One region of the Psychrobacillus sp. FSL K6-2843 genome, then DNA from elsewhere that is predicted to be linked to it. Evidence: a T-box and tRNA genes for the amino acid it is inferred to sense, from the RefSeq annotation. Region 1 holds a T-box; the other holds one or more tRNA genes.
What was found. The T-box of region 1 lies ahead of leuS (leucine--tRNA ligase). A T-box ahead of a tRNA ligase gene usually reads a tRNA of that ligase, here a tRNA-Leu.
Positions count from the first base shown of each region.

Region 2: it encodes a tRNA-Leu, which carries the amino acid that the T-box ahead of leuS (leucine--tRNA ligase) is inferred to sense. The anticodon was not compared.

Region 1 covers NZ_CP152021.1:2,808,127-2,816,067, forward strand. Annotated here, with positions in the region: gene leuS (leucine--tRNA ligase) at 1-2,381, opposite strand, end outside; T-box leader at 2,481-2,696, opposite strand; gene MKY94_RS14125 (3-oxoacid CoA-transferase subunit B) at 2,782-3,435, opposite strand; gene MKY94_RS14130 (CoA transferase subunit A) at 3,449-4,138, opposite strand; gene MKY94_RS14135 (LTA synthase family protein) at 4,377-6,341, opposite strand; gene MKY94_RS14140 (DUF4256 domain-containing protein) at 6,757-7,317, opposite strand; gene MKY94_RS14145 (flavoprotein) at 7,307-7,765, opposite strand; gene MKY94_RS14150 (SMI1/KNR4 family protein) at 7,879-7,941, opposite strand, start outside.
Region 2 covers NZ_CP152021.1:3,205,077-3,213,017, forward strand. Annotated here, with positions in the region: gene MKY94_RS16240 (alkaline phosphatase family protein) at 1-996, opposite strand, end outside; gene MKY94_RS16245 (potassium channel family protein) at 1,178-1,642, opposite strand; tRNA gene MKY94_RS16250 (tRNA-Leu) at 2,146-2,227, opposite strand; tRNA gene MKY94_RS16255 (tRNA-Cys) at 2,259-2,332, opposite strand; tRNA gene MKY94_RS16260 (tRNA-Gly) at 2,339-2,413, opposite strand; tRNA gene MKY94_RS16265 (tRNA-Gln) at 2,420-2,491, opposite strand; tRNA gene MKY94_RS16270 (tRNA-His) at 2,493-2,568, opposite strand; tRNA gene MKY94_RS16275 (tRNA-His) at 2,604-2,679, opposite strand; tRNA gene MKY94_RS16280 (tRNA-Trp) at 2,705-2,778, opposite strand; tRNA gene MKY94_RS16285 (tRNA-Tyr) at 2,788-2,871, opposite strand; tRNA gene MKY94_RS16290 (tRNA-Thr) at 2,881-2,956, opposite strand; tRNA gene MKY94_RS16295 (tRNA-Phe) at 2,961-3,036, opposite strand; tRNA gene MKY94_RS16300 (tRNA-Asp) at 3,059-3,134, opposite strand; tRNA gene MKY94_RS16305 (tRNA-Met) at 3,138-3,214, opposite strand; tRNA gene MKY94_RS16310 (tRNA-Val) at 3,361-3,436, opposite strand; tRNA gene MKY94_RS16315 (tRNA-Glu) at 3,459-3,533, opposite strand; tRNA gene MKY94_RS16320 (tRNA-Ser) at 3,562-3,653, opposite strand; tRNA gene MKY94_RS16325 (tRNA-Asn) at 3,660-3,734, opposite strand; rRNA gene rrf (5S ribosomal RNA) at 3,743-3,858, opposite strand; rRNA gene MKY94_RS16335 (23S ribosomal RNA) at 3,980-6,907, opposite strand; tRNA gene MKY94_RS16340 (tRNA-Ala) at 7,026-7,101, opposite strand; tRNA gene MKY94_RS16345 (tRNA-Ile) at 7,117-7,193, opposite strand; rRNA gene MKY94_RS16350 (16S ribosomal RNA) at 7,301-7,941, opposite strand, start outside.

The DNA of each region.
Region 1 (7,941 bases):
ATTGCAATGATTTTTTTGACTTCGTTGCCTTCAATCCATTGTTGAACCTGTTCAGAAGCTAATGCCAATGCTTCTAGCTCATCTTTTGTTGCGTCTTTAGAAACGACAAGTTTTGCACGAACTTTCCCTTTGATCTGTACTGGAATTTCAACCTCGTTGTCCACAAGCTTGGATTCATCGAATGTTGGCCAAGATTCATAAGCGATAGAATTATCATGGCCTAAAATGCTCCAAAGCTCCTCTGAGATATGAGGAACAATAGGAGAAATAAGCTTCACGAAGCCCTCTACATATTCCTTAGAAATTTTCTCAGCTTTATATCCTTCATTAATAAATACCATCATTTGAGAGATAGCCGTGTTATAGTGCATTGCCTCGTAATCCTCTGTTACCTTCTTAACCGTTTGGTGGTACGCTTTTTCCATATTGTCAGATGATGTGTCGCTAACTTTCGGGCTTAGAGTGCCCTCTTCTGTTACGAATAATCTCCAAATACGATCCAAGAATCTACGAGAGCCGTCTAGACCATTCGTTGACCATGGTTTAGAAGAATCTAGAGGTCCCATGAACATTTCATATAAACGAAGTGAATCAGCTCCGTGGCTCTTCACGATATCATCAGGATTAACTACATTCCCTTTAGATTTAGACATTTTCTCGTGATTTTCACCTAAGATCATTCCTTGGTTAAATAATTTTTGGAATGGCTCTTTCGTTGTAACAACACCGATATCATATAGGAATTTATGCCAGAAACGTGCATATAGCAAGTGAAGTACAGCATGCTCTGCCCCACCTACGTAAAGATCTACTGGCAACCAGCGTTTTACTAGCTCTGGATCAATTAGTGCTTCATCATTATGTGGATCGATGTAGCGTATATAATACCAGCAGCTTCCTGCCCACTGAGGCATTGTATTTGTTTCACGACGTCCTTTTTTACCAGTCACTGGGTCCACTACATTTACCCATTCCTCAATATTAGCTAATGGAGATTCACCTGTACCACTTGGCTTGATGTCAGTAGTAACAGGTAGCATAAGTGGAAGCTCTGATTCATCTACAGGTGTTGAAGTTCCATCTTCCCAATGGATAATCGGAATTGGTTCTCCCCAATAACGCTGACGACTGAACAACCAGTCACGTAAACGATAAGTAATTTTCTTCTCGCCTTTTCCATTCGCTTCAAACCATTCAATTGCTTTAGCGATTGCTTCTTCTTTGTTAAGACCATTTAAGAAATCCGAATTAACAAGTATGCCATCCTCTGTGTAAGCAGCTTCTTCAATGCTTCCACCCGAAACAACTTCTACAATCGGAAGATCGAATTGCTTAGCAAACTCATAGTCACGCTCATCATGTGCAGGAACTGCCATGATAGCACCTGTTCCATATGTTGCTAAAACATAGTCTGCGATCCAGATTGGCATTTTTTCACCACTAACTGGATTGATGGCATAGGCTCCTGTAAATACTCCAGTTTTATGTTTGGCAAGATCTGTACGCTCTAAATCACTTTTCAATTTTACTTGATCTTTATAAGCTTGAACTGCTTCCTGCTGCTCTGGAGTTGTAATAGCATCCACTAATTTATGCTCTGGTGCCAATACTGCATATGTTGCGCCAAAAATAGTATCTGGACGAGTCGTAAATGCTTGGAAGGATTCCTTTGTTCCTGCAACTTCAAACGTTAGCTCTGCTCCTTCAGAACGGCCAATCCAGTTACGTTGCATTTCTTTCAAGCTCTCTGGCCAATCTAAATCATCTAAATCCTCCAACAATCTATCTGCATAAGCCGTAATGCGAAGAACCCATTGACGCATTGGTCTACGCTCTACTGGATGCCCACCACGTTCCGATAAGCCATCAATTACCTCTTCATTCGCTAGAACTGTACCTAATGCTGGACACCAGTTTACTGGCACTTCATCCACGTAAGCTAAGCCCTTTTTATAAAGCTGGATGAAGATCCATTGTGTCCATTTGTAATAGGAAGGATCGGTTGTATTGATTTCTCTATCCCAATCATAAGAAAAGCCAAGATCCATCATTTGACGTTTAAACGTCGCAATATTTTTTGCAGTAAATTCTGCAGGATCATTACCTGTATCAATTGCATACTGCTCTGCAGGAAGACCGAATGCATCCCATCCCATTGGGTGAAGTACATTGTAGCCTTGTTTACGTTTAAATGCACTTAGAATATCTGTTGCAATATATCCAAGTGGATGTCCCACGTGTAGACCTACTCCTGATGGATATGGGAACATATCTAATGCATAAAATTTTGGTTTGGAAGGATCATCAATCATTTTATATGTCTTGTTTTCTTTCCAATAACTTTGCCACTTTTGCTCAATTGCTTCATGATTAAAGCTCATCTTTCTTCCTCCTTCAGTTAATGGCGCTTTCTAACTATCATTGGTTTAAAATCCCAAAAGATAACAGCGCCAAATAAAAAAACTCGCCCCTTAAAAAAACTAAGGGACGAGAGATATACTCACGCGGTACCACCCAAATTAGTGAAAAAATTATCACTCAACTTGTTTCCTTAACGCGGAAAACGGTATAAGCTACTAATCGTTCACTTATACAGACTCAAAGGCGAGTTCAATAATTCGTTACACTAACTTGCACCAGATGTTAGCTCTCTTCAGAAACGAGTGTTATTTACTATTCCTTTTCTTAGTCGATTGTTATTCAATGTAATGCATTTATTCTAATGGATATTGAAGGAAAACACAAGATGTACTCTCATCAAAAATTTTATAATATGAGATATTAAATCGCTACATTCTCTTTTACATCTTTGATGATTAAACCAGCTTCAGTAGCATCGATAATATCTTGTACAGAATACCCTTCAAATACTTCTTTTAACTCTAGGCCATCTTCAGTTACTTCAATCATTGCCCGTTCTGTTATTATTTTATTCACAACTGCCTTACCAGTTAGAGGCAAGGCACATTCTTTTTTAATCTTTGCGGAGCCGTCCTTCGCACAATGGTCCATAATAACAATTATTTTCTTGGCACCATGTACAAGATCCATCGCTCCTCCCATTCCTTTAATCATCTTACCTGGGATCATCCAGTTAGCTAAATCTCCCTTTTCGGATACCTCCATTGCCCCTAAAATAGCAACATCTACATGTCCTCCGCGTATCATCGCAAAGGATTCAGCACTTGAGAAGAAGGATGACCCTGGTATTGTAGTAACTGTTTCCTTACCAGCATTGATAAGGTCTGGATCCACTTCTTGCTCCGTTGGATATGGCCCTATGCCTAAAAGTCCATTCTCTGATTGAAGCACCACTGTCTTATCTGGAGATATAAAGTTGGCAACCAAGGTAGGAATTCCAATCCCTAGATTTACATAGTTCCCATTTTCAATTTCTTTTTCTGCTCTTCTCGCAATTTTTTCACGTGTATTCATCCGAATCTCCCCCTTATGAACGTGTCGTTAGACGTTCGATTCTTTTTTCCTGCTCTGCTTGGAACAGACCTTGGACATAAATACTTGGTGTATGTATTTGGGCTGGATCTAAATCGCCTGTCTCTACGATTTCCTCTACTTCTGCTATCGTCACCAAACCAGCAGCAGCCATCATTGGATTGAAGTTTTGAGCTGTTTTGTTGTATATTAGGTTACCAAACTTATCTGCCTTAGCCGCCCGAATCAAGGCATAATCTGCTCTAAGGGCTTCTTCAAGAACATATTCCTTACCGTCATAAATACGTACCTCTTTACCCTCTGCAACTACTGTACCTACACCTGCTGGAGTAAAAAATGCAGGAATTCCTGCCCCTCCGGCACGAATTTTTTCCGCTAAAGTACCTTGTGGAGTGAGCTCAACTTCAATCTCTCCTGAAATTACTTGTCTTTCAAACTCTTTATTTTCACCTACATAGGAGCCTATCATTTTTTTAATCTGTTTATTTTTTAGTAAAAGGCCTAGGCCCCAGTCATCTACGCCACAGTTATTGGAAATTACGGTTAAATCCTTTACCCCTTTATCAACTAACGCTAAAATTAGCTGCTCTGGAATACCTACTAATCCAAATCCGCCTACCATTAACGTCATGCCGTCTTCAATACCTGCGACAGCTTCTTTTGCTGAACTATAAATCGGTTTCATATCCCTATCCCCTTTCAAAAAATACAGCCTACCCTATTATATTCTCAAATATCGGACTACTCCGCAAACCTTTTTGATTATTTACGGTATATATTCATCTCGAGACAGTATATCAAATCTTAAAAATGCTTCTTTTGGTAACAAAATTCTTATTACATTTTTTTAGAATAAAAAAAAGAACAAATTCCACATGGAGAATTTGTTCTTTAATCGGATTAAATTATATTAAATAAATCTATTATTTTTCGTTGTCAGCTTTTTCTTTTACATCCTTATTATAATTATATTGAGAAGGATTAACCTTAGTAAAGCCTGCCGGTGTATAAAATCTCAATAAGTCACCATTTACAACTTTATCAGATAAATGCAACCTGTTTTCTACTCTTTTCTTATACTCATTCGCTTTTTGAATTTGATTATCATCAACTAGTGGCAAACCAGTTGTTGCATCATAGAATTTTTCATCAATTGAATAGATAGTAGGGCTGACATAATCACCATTTCTGAAAGGTACAATATCATTATGTTCTTTTGATAATATGTCTGTACCAAATTGAACATAATCTTGTGAATCAATTCCAAGTAAGTGTAATAAGGTTGGAAGAAGGTCTATTTGCCCTCCGTAAGTATGATTGACTCCACCTTGCATCTCAGGAACGTGAATAATTAAAGGTACCCGTTGTAAATTAGTACTTTCGTAAGGAGTAATTTCTTTTCCAATGATTTGTTCCATGGCTTTATTATGATTTTCAGAAATACCATAATGATCACCATAAAAAACAAGCATACTGTTATCATATAAGCCGGAGTTTTGTAATTCACCAATGAACTGTTCAATTGCTTCATCAGCATAACGAGCAGTTTGGAAATAATCATCTACACTTGCATCACCAGTATCTGCTTTATCAATTGTTGTTAAGTTTTGATTCATTTTATATGGATAATGGTTCCCAACCGTAATAAATTTAGCATAGAAAGGTTGAGGTAAAGTTTTTACATATTCTAATGATTGTTCAAAGAATGGCTTGTCCAATAATCCATATTCAGCCATATCTTCTTTAGAAGTAGTGTCATAATAATTGGCATCAAAGAAATGCTCATAGCCGAATGATTTATAAATCTCATTACGATTCCAGAAAGTGCCGTTATTGCCGTGGAATACAGCAGATGTATAACCATCTTTTTTTAAAATCGCGGGAGCTGATTGATAAGTATTCTGACCTTTTGTAATAAATGCAGACCCTTGTGGTAAACCAAACAATGAGTTTTCAAGCATGAATTCAGCATCCGAAGTTTTGCCTTGCGCTGTTTCATGGAAGAAATTATCAAAGTATAGTGTATTCGGATCTTTTATTAATGAATTTAAGAATGGTGTAACTTCTTCACCGTTTAATTTATAATTCATTAAAAAGTTTTGGAATGACTCCAAATGGATATAGATGACGTTCATTTCTTTTGCAGCGCCGAAATATTCTGGATTAGGCTCCGCAGAGATAGATTTTGTATAGTTAATAACTTCTGTCATATCATCGCTATCAGCTAAAGCCCTCTGTGAAGATGCCTTTATAGTTTCAGTAGCGTCATAAATAGTATAGTTATACATTCCTAAATACTTAACAATATAGTTTCTATCAAAACCACGAGTTAATAACTGTGGACGATCATAGTTAGCTAATCCTAAATTTAATGCAAATATTCCTATTACAAAAGCAAGCCCAGCAATTGCTTTCTTATATCCAACTCTACTATTGTTTTTTTGTATTTTTTTAGACACACATAGATAAGCTAACAAAAATACATCGACAAAGAACATGATATCGTAGGGTTTTAATAAAGAAATAACACTGCCGCCTAAGTCTCCAAAATTCTGCGTTTGAGTAATCGTTGGTAATGTAATAAAGTCACTAAAAAATCTATAATAAACTACATTTGCATATAAAAGGAAGGACATTAAAGCATAAATAACAGCAAGTAATGTGTATCTTCCTCGACCTTTGAAAGCAAAAGAAAATCCAAGAAATAGCAAGGCAGAGCCAAGCGGATTTATAAATAAAAGGAATTGTTGAAGGAGTCCTTCTACTCCTAAGTTAAACTGAGTTACTTGCGTGATATATGTTTTAATCCATAACATGAAAACGGCTAAAATAAACAGACTACTAAACTTGTTTAAAAAGGCAGTCTTGTTTTTATTTAAAATTTCCATTTGATCACCTTCCTATAAGTCTAGTATTTCAAGATTTAAATTTAATAATATATTTAGGGGAAAATAATTTTAATATAATTTCTAAAGCTAATATAACCTACCTCTTTCTTCGACTTTTGTCAAGTAAAAAAACTACTGCATTTATCTTTGCATAGCCTTTAGATAGATACTTATCATTATGTATCGATACTTCTTTTCATGGTGCTGACTTTACATTTGAAGGCATTATAAAAATTAGATACTTAGTTGAAGACCCACATTTAAATTGGCATTAATTAACAAAAACCTCTTACTCCATTTTAAAGTCCATTGGAGTAAAAGGTTTTGATTTTTGGGGTAATATATTTAACAAGCCGAATAATAGAGATTTATCAACTATAGTTGAACAAGAAAAAAGAGCTGCTTATGTCAAAATTTAAACTCTTAACGAGCCACGGAAGCCCCGTGCAGCATAATAAGAATCTGCTCCATTGTGGTACATAAATACAGTATCGTAGCGACGATCACAAAAGATGGCCCCACCGAATTTTCTAATATTATCAGGTGTTTGCACCCAGCTAGACGTTTTCAAATCGAATTCTCCAAGCTTCTGCAGTTCTCGGTATTGTTCCTCCGTTAAAAGCTCAATACCCATATCAGTTGCCATATCAAGAACGCTATTCTCTGGTTTGTGTTTTTTCCTTGACTCAAGTGCTTCACGGTCATAACAAACGCTTCTGCGACCCTTAGGAGTTTCCGCTGAACAATCATAAAAAATGAATTCGGCTGTCGTTTTATCATATCCAACAACATCAGGTTCACCGCCAGTTATTTCCATTTCATGGAGCGACCACAGTTTATCAGTGTTAGCTTCAAGCTTAGCTTGCACTTTAACCCAATCAAGTCCCATATGGCGGTTCATATTTTTCTCAAAACGGTCTTTCAAAGTTTCAAATAGTTCCTCACGTTGCTCTGGTGAATACTCCTTACTTGTCATATAAGCTTCCTCCTATATTGTTTTTATTCAAATTTGTTTTTGTGTTAATAAATGTACTAACATTAGTAACTCCTGCTTCTATATAACTTCTGACTAAATTCCATTCGTTCTTGTTATTTTTTTGGAACGTTTGAAAGAACAAATTTGCTGTGTCTAATTTCTTACCTTGAATAACCAAAGTAGCAGATAAAATAGCCATAGTTTCGTCATCTCTTAAAGGAAGAACTGTAATTACATTTATCATCCACTCTGCATTATTTTCTTTTGCAAATTTAAAACCTTGTTCCCATCCATTTAATGATTCTTCATAACCAAAGTCAACTATATTTCCATCTGTTATTTCTCTAGCTTTATACTCTTGTGATATTGAGTTTTTCATGCCTGTTAAAGATGAATTTCTCCAAACATCCAAATAAGAATCTAAAAACATTGAAAATGAACTGGGCATTGAGGTCCCTCCTTAATATTGTTTGTAATTACAATTCTATATAAGAAGGAACATACCTTTATTTTAACCTGAACTGTTATTAGAAACATAATAAGTTATTGAAGTGTCCAAATTTATTCATCATCAAAGTCATCCTCGATCTTTTTTTCTGAAATTAAAATAATAAATTCTTTCAA
Region 2 (7,941 bases), 400 kb from region 1:
GTAACCCTTCAACAAGTCATTTAAATCGATTAAACCCATTTCCTTCTTTTCCTTGACTGATGATTGTCCACTATCACCAAGGACAATCCAGGTTACCTCTTGAATGGCCTCTTCCCAAGATCTAAAACTACCGAACATTTCCTGGATCGCTTGATCAGCCTTTTCAATCGCTGTACTATCAGTAGGACCGTTTTTGTGTATGGAAGCATCAGCATCCGGAAGATAAGCGAGCGTAAACGGAGGAAGCTTCTTTTGTTCAATTAAGTACGTCATCTCATTTACGGTAAAATCATTATTAACACCCATTCGTTTCCAGCTGTATTTATATTTGTCGTTCTCTGGATTATATTGAGATAAGGCACCGAGCGACAAAATCATTGGACCATTCACCTCTAGTTCTTTTGGCAATAAATCTGCAAAAGAAAGAAGCTTAGGGACATTTAATTTTTGGGGAATGCTTCCCCTATATAAGAGACCATTGATGGAAGCAGATTGCATTTTGGCGTTCGCAAGTTCTTCGTGAATCGTAAAAACATCTTTACTTAGATGCGATTCATTCAGGTGAATAACACTATCCGCTGCCACATGCTTTATCCCGTTATCCCACATTTCCCTTATACCACTCCCATAGCTAATCATACGATTCTCATCCTTTTTAAACCATATCAATCCTGGTAGTTTATGTCGGTCTGCATATGTTCCCGTCAACAAGGTGCTATCAATCGTAACTGACATAGTTGGATAAGAGCTAATAAACTCTGGATAAAAATCACCGTTCTTTGTTAAAAATGAGAAAGCAGGTGCCTTCCCCTCTTTCAGTGCCTCTTGTAGCGGCTCAGTCATTAATGAATCGACAACAATAAGAACCACCGGCTTTTTGGAGGCTGCTATCTTTACTTCATTAAGCTTTTTTGTCGGAGACATAGAAATACTCAATACAAGGCCTCCGCATATAACAAGCAATAAAGCTAATATGATGAGTATTGTTTTCTTCACTGTAGTCACCTATCTTCCATTCGTAGCTTTAGTATGGTGATTTACAAATGAATACATGCTTGTTTATTGTTAAAAACTCATGTTTAGTCAGAAAGTATGTAAGAATATTCATCGACATCCATTTATATATATCAAACATAAAAAGAAAACACCTTCACCGGTTGATTTATCTTTATAAGAATCAAAATTGTTCATCTGCTTCAACTATCTTTTTCTCCATCACCGCCATTGCTTTGCTCACCTTCTTTTTCGTTTTTTGTGCTTTCCCCGGGCTATCTTCCTTTTCACCCAAAGCTCTGATAAAAAATGCGGTTGGCAACAAAAGACCGATGGCTGCTTGTATAAGTGCAAAGAATCGCGCCTTTCCGACAGGTACCAAGTCCCCATAACCTACTGATAATATGGTGACTCCACTGAAATAGAGATAATCCAAAAAATTCTCTCCTCCATCTTTCCCCTCTTCAGTGCTAACTCTTACTACATCCCCTTCCATGGACAATAAATAATAAAGAACAGCAAATCCAAAGGTAATGCCAAGCATAGTAAAAAATAGTTTTTGGAATAAAGTTGACTGAAAATAACTTTTCTTATACTTACGACCTGAAAAGAAATAGTATAAGTTTGTTACCATAAATAAAATCGTCAATCCCATTAGTATCGTGGAAAACATGCATCTATCCCTCTCCTATCGTCTCTCTAGTTCATTCAGTTTTAGTTGTATGAATTCCTCGATAATGAATATAATTAATGTCGATATGACTATCTTGTCAATCGAATATAAAATATATACAAATTAATTAATATAGGAAACGGAATAGAGATATATTCTCAATTCATGGATTAAGACATTTGCATGCTAGTGTACATATGTATAATAAAGTATTAATTTAGTAAGTAAGTGATCGTATAGGACATAAAGACATTGAAATGACTCTCAAGGGATTATTCTAATGAAATAAAAGAACTGAGGATAGAAGATGAGAAAGCTTATGACGTCTGTGTAAAACATAAGTAAAAAAATTAAAATCAATGGAAACTATTAAAAAATAATCATGAATGAGAATATAAAAAAAGCTTACAAAAGCTGCGGTAACAGCATTCATAAGCTTTAGTCAAAATATCAAATTGGATGTGATATTTCATAATAGATACCGGTGGTCGGGGTCGAACCGACACATCCGAAGATACGGGATTTTGAGTCCCGCGCGTCTGCCAATTCCGCCACACCGGCATAATGAAGGCAGTAAATACTTTTTAAAAATTGGAGGCGGCAACCGGATTTGAACCGGTGATAAAGGTGTTGCAGACCTGTGCCTTACCACTTGGCTATGCCGCCTTAATTTGGAGCGGAAGACGAGGTTCGAACTCGCGACCCCCACCTTGGCAAGGTGGTGTTCTACCACTGAACTACTTCCGCAAAAAACTGGGGTACCTGGATTCGAACCAGGGCATGACGGAATCAAAATCCGTTGCCTTACCGCTTGGCTATACCCCAATGGGGCGACCGATGGGAATTGAACCCACGAATGCCGGAATCACAATCCGGTGCGTTAACCACTTCGCCACGACCGCCACAGAATAAAAAAAAGAGCTAACTAAAAGGAATATGGGGCGACTGATGGGAATTGAACCCACGAATGCCGGAATCACAATCCGGTGCGTTAACCACTTCGCCACAACCGCCATTATTCAAAGTTAACTTATTATTTGGCAGGGGCAGTAGGAATCGAACCCACATCAAAGGTTTTGGAGACCTCTATTCTACCGTTAAACTATGCCCCTATTAAAAACTGGTGGAGGGGGACGGATTCGAACCGCCGAACCCTAAGGAGCGGATTTACAGTCCGCCGCGTTTAGCCACTTCGCTACCCCTCCACTGGTGAGTGGTGCCGGAAAGAGGACTTGAACCCCCAACCTACTGATTACAAGTCAGTTGCTCTACCAATTGAGCTATTCCGGCATAATGGTGGCTCAGGACGGAATCGAACCGCCGACACAAGGATTTTCAGTCCTTTGCTCTACCGACTGAGCTACTGAGCCACATATGTATTTTAAAGATAAATGGCGGTCCCGACCGGGATCGAACCGGCGATCTCCTGCGTGACAGGCAGGCATGTTAACCGCTACACCACGGGACCATTTGGTTGCGGGGACAGGATTTGAACCTGTGACCTTCGGGTTATGAGCCCGACGAGCTACCGAACTGCTCCACCCCGCGACAATAAGAAAGTGTTGAAATTTAAATCAACTACGCAATTAGTGAATTTTACGTCTTCCACGCTACGCTTGCGTCGACGTTAATCGCTTTCTTCGTGAAACGATTTGCTCCACCCCGCGACAATAATATATGTTGAAAATTTATAATGGTGGAGGATGACGGGCTCGAACCGCCGACCCTCTGCTTGTAAGGCAGATGCTCTCCCAGCTGAGCTAATCCTCCATAATGCTGGTTTTAATTTAAATGGTGACCCCTACGGGATTCGAACCCGTGTTACCGCCGTGAAAGGGCGGTGTCTTAACCGCTTGACCAAGGGGCCATTATATTATGTAAAGAAGAAATCTATCTGGCGGAGAGCAAGGGATTTGAACCCTTGAGACAGTGTTACCCGTCTACACGATTTCCAATCGTGCTCCTTCGGCCACTCGGACAGCTCTCCTAGAAATGGCTCCGAAGGTAGGACTCGAACCTACGACCGATCGGTTAACAGCCGATTGCTCTACCACTGAGCTACTTCGGAATGATATCGCCTAGCGACGTCCTACTCTTGCAGGGGGAGACCCCCAACTACCATCGGCGCTGAAGAGCTTAACTTCCGTGTTCGGTATGGGAACGGGTGTGACCTCTTCGCCATCATCACTAGACTTGAATAATTACTGAAAGACATTTTCTATTATAACAAGTCTGTAGATTATTACAAGTGTTATTTTAATAAAAATTTATTCTTTCAAAACTGAATAAACTGACATCTTAGAAACAAACAATTTGGTTAAGTCCTCGATCGATTAGTATTCGTCAGCTGCACGTGTCGCCACGCTTCCACCCCGAACCTATCTACCTCATCGTCTTTGAGGGATCTTACTTACTTGCGTAATGGGAAATCTCATCTTGAGGGGGGCTTCGTGCTTAGATGCTTTCAGCACTTATCCCGTCCACACATAGCTACCCAGCGATGCCCTTGGCAGAACAACTGGTACACCAGCGGTGTGTCCATCCCGGTCCTCTCGTACTAAGGACAGCTCCTCTCAAATTTCCTACGCCCACGACGGATAGGGACCGAACTGTCTCACGACGTTCTGAACCCAGCTCGCGTACCGCTTTAATGGGCGAACAGCCCAACCCTTGGGACCGACTACAGCCCCAGGATGCGATGAGCCGACATCGAGGTGCCAAACCTCCCCGTCGATGTGGACTCTTGGGGGAGATAAGCCTGTTATCCCCGGGGTAGCTTTTATCCGTTGAGCGATGGCCCTTCCATGCGGAACCACCGGATCACTAAGCCCGTCTTTCGACCCTGCTCGACTTGTAGGTCTCGCAGTCAAGCTCCCTTCTGCCTTTACACTCTTCGAATGATTTCCAACCATTCTGAGGGAACCTTTGGGCGCCTCCGTTACACTTTAGGAGGCGACCGCCCCAGTCAAACTGCCCGCCTGACACTGTCTCCTACCCGGGTTACGGGTATGGGTTAGAATTTCAATACAACCAGGGTAGTATCCCACCGACGCCTCCTCCGAAGCTGGCGCTCCGGGCTCTAAGGCTCCTACCTATCCTGTACAAGTTGCACCAAAATTCAATATCAAGCTACAGTAAAGCTCCACGGGGTCTTTCCGTCCTGTCGCGGGTAACCTGCATCTTCACAGGTACTATAATTTCACCGAGTCTCTCGTTGAGACAGTGCCCAGATCGTTACGCCTTTCGTGCGGGTCGGAACTTACCCGACAAGGAATTTCGCTACCTTAGGACCGTTATAGTTACGGCCGCCGTTTACTGGGGCTTCAATTCGCACCTTCGCTTGCGCTAAGCACTCCTCTTAACCTTCCAGCACCGGGCAGGCGTCAGCCCCTATACTTCACCTTACGGTTTTGCAGAGACCTGTGTTTTTGCTAAACAGTCGCCTGGGCCTATTCACTGCGGCTCTTCTAGGCTATACACCCAAAAGAGCACCCCTTCTCCCGAAGTTACGGGGTCATTTTGCCGAGTTCCTTAACGAGAGTTCTCTCGCTCACCTTAGGATTCTCTCCTCGACTACCTGTGTCGGTTTGCGGTACGGGCACCTCCCACCTCGTTAGAGGCTTTTCTTGGCAGTGTGAAATCAGGAACTTCGGACTAAGTCCTCGCCATCACAGCTCAATGTTACAGAGTGCGGATTTGCCTACACTCACACCTCACTGCTTGGACGTGCATAACCAACAGCACGCTTACCCTATCCTACTGCGTCCCCCCATCACTCAAACGGTGGGGTGGTGGTACAGGAATATCAACCTGTTGTCCATCGTCTACGCCTATCGGCCTCGACTTAGGTCCCGACTAACCCTGAGCGGACGAGCCTTCCTCAGGAAACCTTAGTCATACGGTGGATGGGATTCTCACCCATCTTTCGCTACTCATACCGGCATTCTCACTTCTAAGCGCTCCACCAGTCCTTCCGGTCTGACTTCAACGCCCTTAGAACGCTCTCCTACCACTGATACCAAAGGTATCAATCCACAGCTTCGGTGATTTGTTTAGCCCCGATACATTTTCGGCGCAGCGTCACTCGACCAGTGAGCTATTACGCACTCTTTAAATGATGGCTGCTTCTAAGCCAACATCCTGGTTGTCTAAGCAACGCCACATCCTTTTCCACTTAACAAATACTTTGGGACCTTAGCTGGTGGTCTGGGCTGTTTCCCTCTTGACTACGGATCTTATCACTCGCAGTCTGACTCCCAAACATAAATCATTGGCATTCGGAGTTTGTCTGAATTCGGTAACCCGGGATGGGCCCCTAGTCCAAACAGTGCTCTACCTCCAAGATTCTAACGTTTGAGGCTAGCCCTAAAGCTATTTCGGAGAGAACCAGCTATCTCCAGGTTCGATTGGAATTTCTCCGCTACCCACACCTCATCCCCGCACTTTTCAACGTGCGTGGGTTCGGACCTCCAGTAAGTGTTACCTTACCTTCATCCTGGACATGGGTAGATCACCTGGTTTCGGGTCTACGACCACATACTCATTCGCCCTATTCAGACTCGCTTTCGCTGCGGCTCCGTCTTCTCAACTTAACCTCGCATGTAATCGTAACTCGCCGGTTCATTCTACAAAAGGCACGCCATCACCCGTTAACGGGCTTTGACTATTTGTAGGCACACGGTTTCAGGGTCTATTTCACTCCCCTTCCGGGGTGCTTTTCACCTTTCCCTCACGGTACTGGTTCACTATCGGTCACTAGGTAGTATTTAGCCTTGGGAGATGGTCCTCCCGGATTCCGACGGAATTTCACGTGTTCCGCCGTACTCAGGATACACTCTGGAGGGAATGAATTTTGGACTACGGGGCTTTTACCCTATCCTGCGGACCTTTCCAGGTCGCTTCATCTAACTCATTCTTTTGTAACTCCGTATAGAGTGTCCTACAACCCCAAGAGGCAAGCCTCTTGGTTTGGGCTCTTCCCGTTTCGCTCGCCGCTACTCAGGGAATCGAATTTTCTTTCTCTTCCTCCAGGTACTTAGATGTTTCAGTTCCCTGGGTGTGTCTCAGATGCGCTATGTATTCACGCAAATGTACTGCCCCATTACGGGCAGTGGGTTTCCCCATTCGGAAATCTCCGGATCGAAGCTCACTTACAGCTCCCCGAAGCATATCGGTGTTAGTGCCGTCCTTCGTCGACTCCTAGTGCCAAGGCATCCACCGTGCGCCCTTATTAACTTAACCTAAAAGTTAAAAGTACTACACTTGCAATCACGTAAGTGATCACAATTTGAATATCTTGCGTTTGTTTCTTTTTTTGATGTCGTTTTATCCAGTTTTCAAAGAACAATTATATTTTTAATGGTGGAGCCTAGCGGGATCGAACCGCTGACCTCCTGCGTGCAAGGCAGGCGCTCTCCCAGCTGAGCTAAGGCCCCGAAATTAAAAAGGTATGGTGGGCCTAAATGGACTCGAACCATCGACCTCACGCTTATCAGGCGTGCGCTCTAACCAGCTGAGCTATAGGCCCTCTTTGAATTTCCATATCTATTAAATGTTAATATACATGAACATTCAAAACTGAACTGCAAAACGTTAAGATACAGATAAAGATCTGTATTCCGAATATATCCTTAGAAAGGAGGTGATCCAGCCGCACCTTCCGATACGGCTACCTTGTTACGACTTCACCCCAATCATCTGTCCCACCTTCGGCGGCTGGCTCCCAAAAGGGTTACCCCACCGACTTCGGGTGTTACAAACTCTCGTGGTGTGACGGGCGGTGTGTACAAGGCCCGGGAACGTATTCACCGTGGCATGCTGATCCACGATTACTAGCGATTCCGGCTTCATGTAGGCGAGTTGCAGCCTACAATCCGAACTGAGAACGGTTTTATGGGATTAGCTCACCCTCGCGGGGTTGCGACCCTCTGTACCGTCCATTGTAGCACGTGTGTAGCCCAGGTCATAAGGGGCATGATGATTTGACGTCATCCCCACCTTCCTCCGGTTTATCACCGGCAGTCACCTTAGAGTGCCCAACTGAATGCTGGCAACTAAGATCAAGGGTTGCGCTCGTTGCGGGACTTAACCCAACATCTCACGACACGAGCTGACGACAACCATGCACCACCTGTCACCGCTGTCCCCGAAGGGAAAAGCCTATCTCTAGGCCGGTCAGCGGGATGTCAAGACCTGGTAAGGTTCTTCGCGTTGCTTCGAATTAAACCACATGCTCCACCGCTTGTGCGGGCCCCCGTCAATTCCTTTGAGTTTCA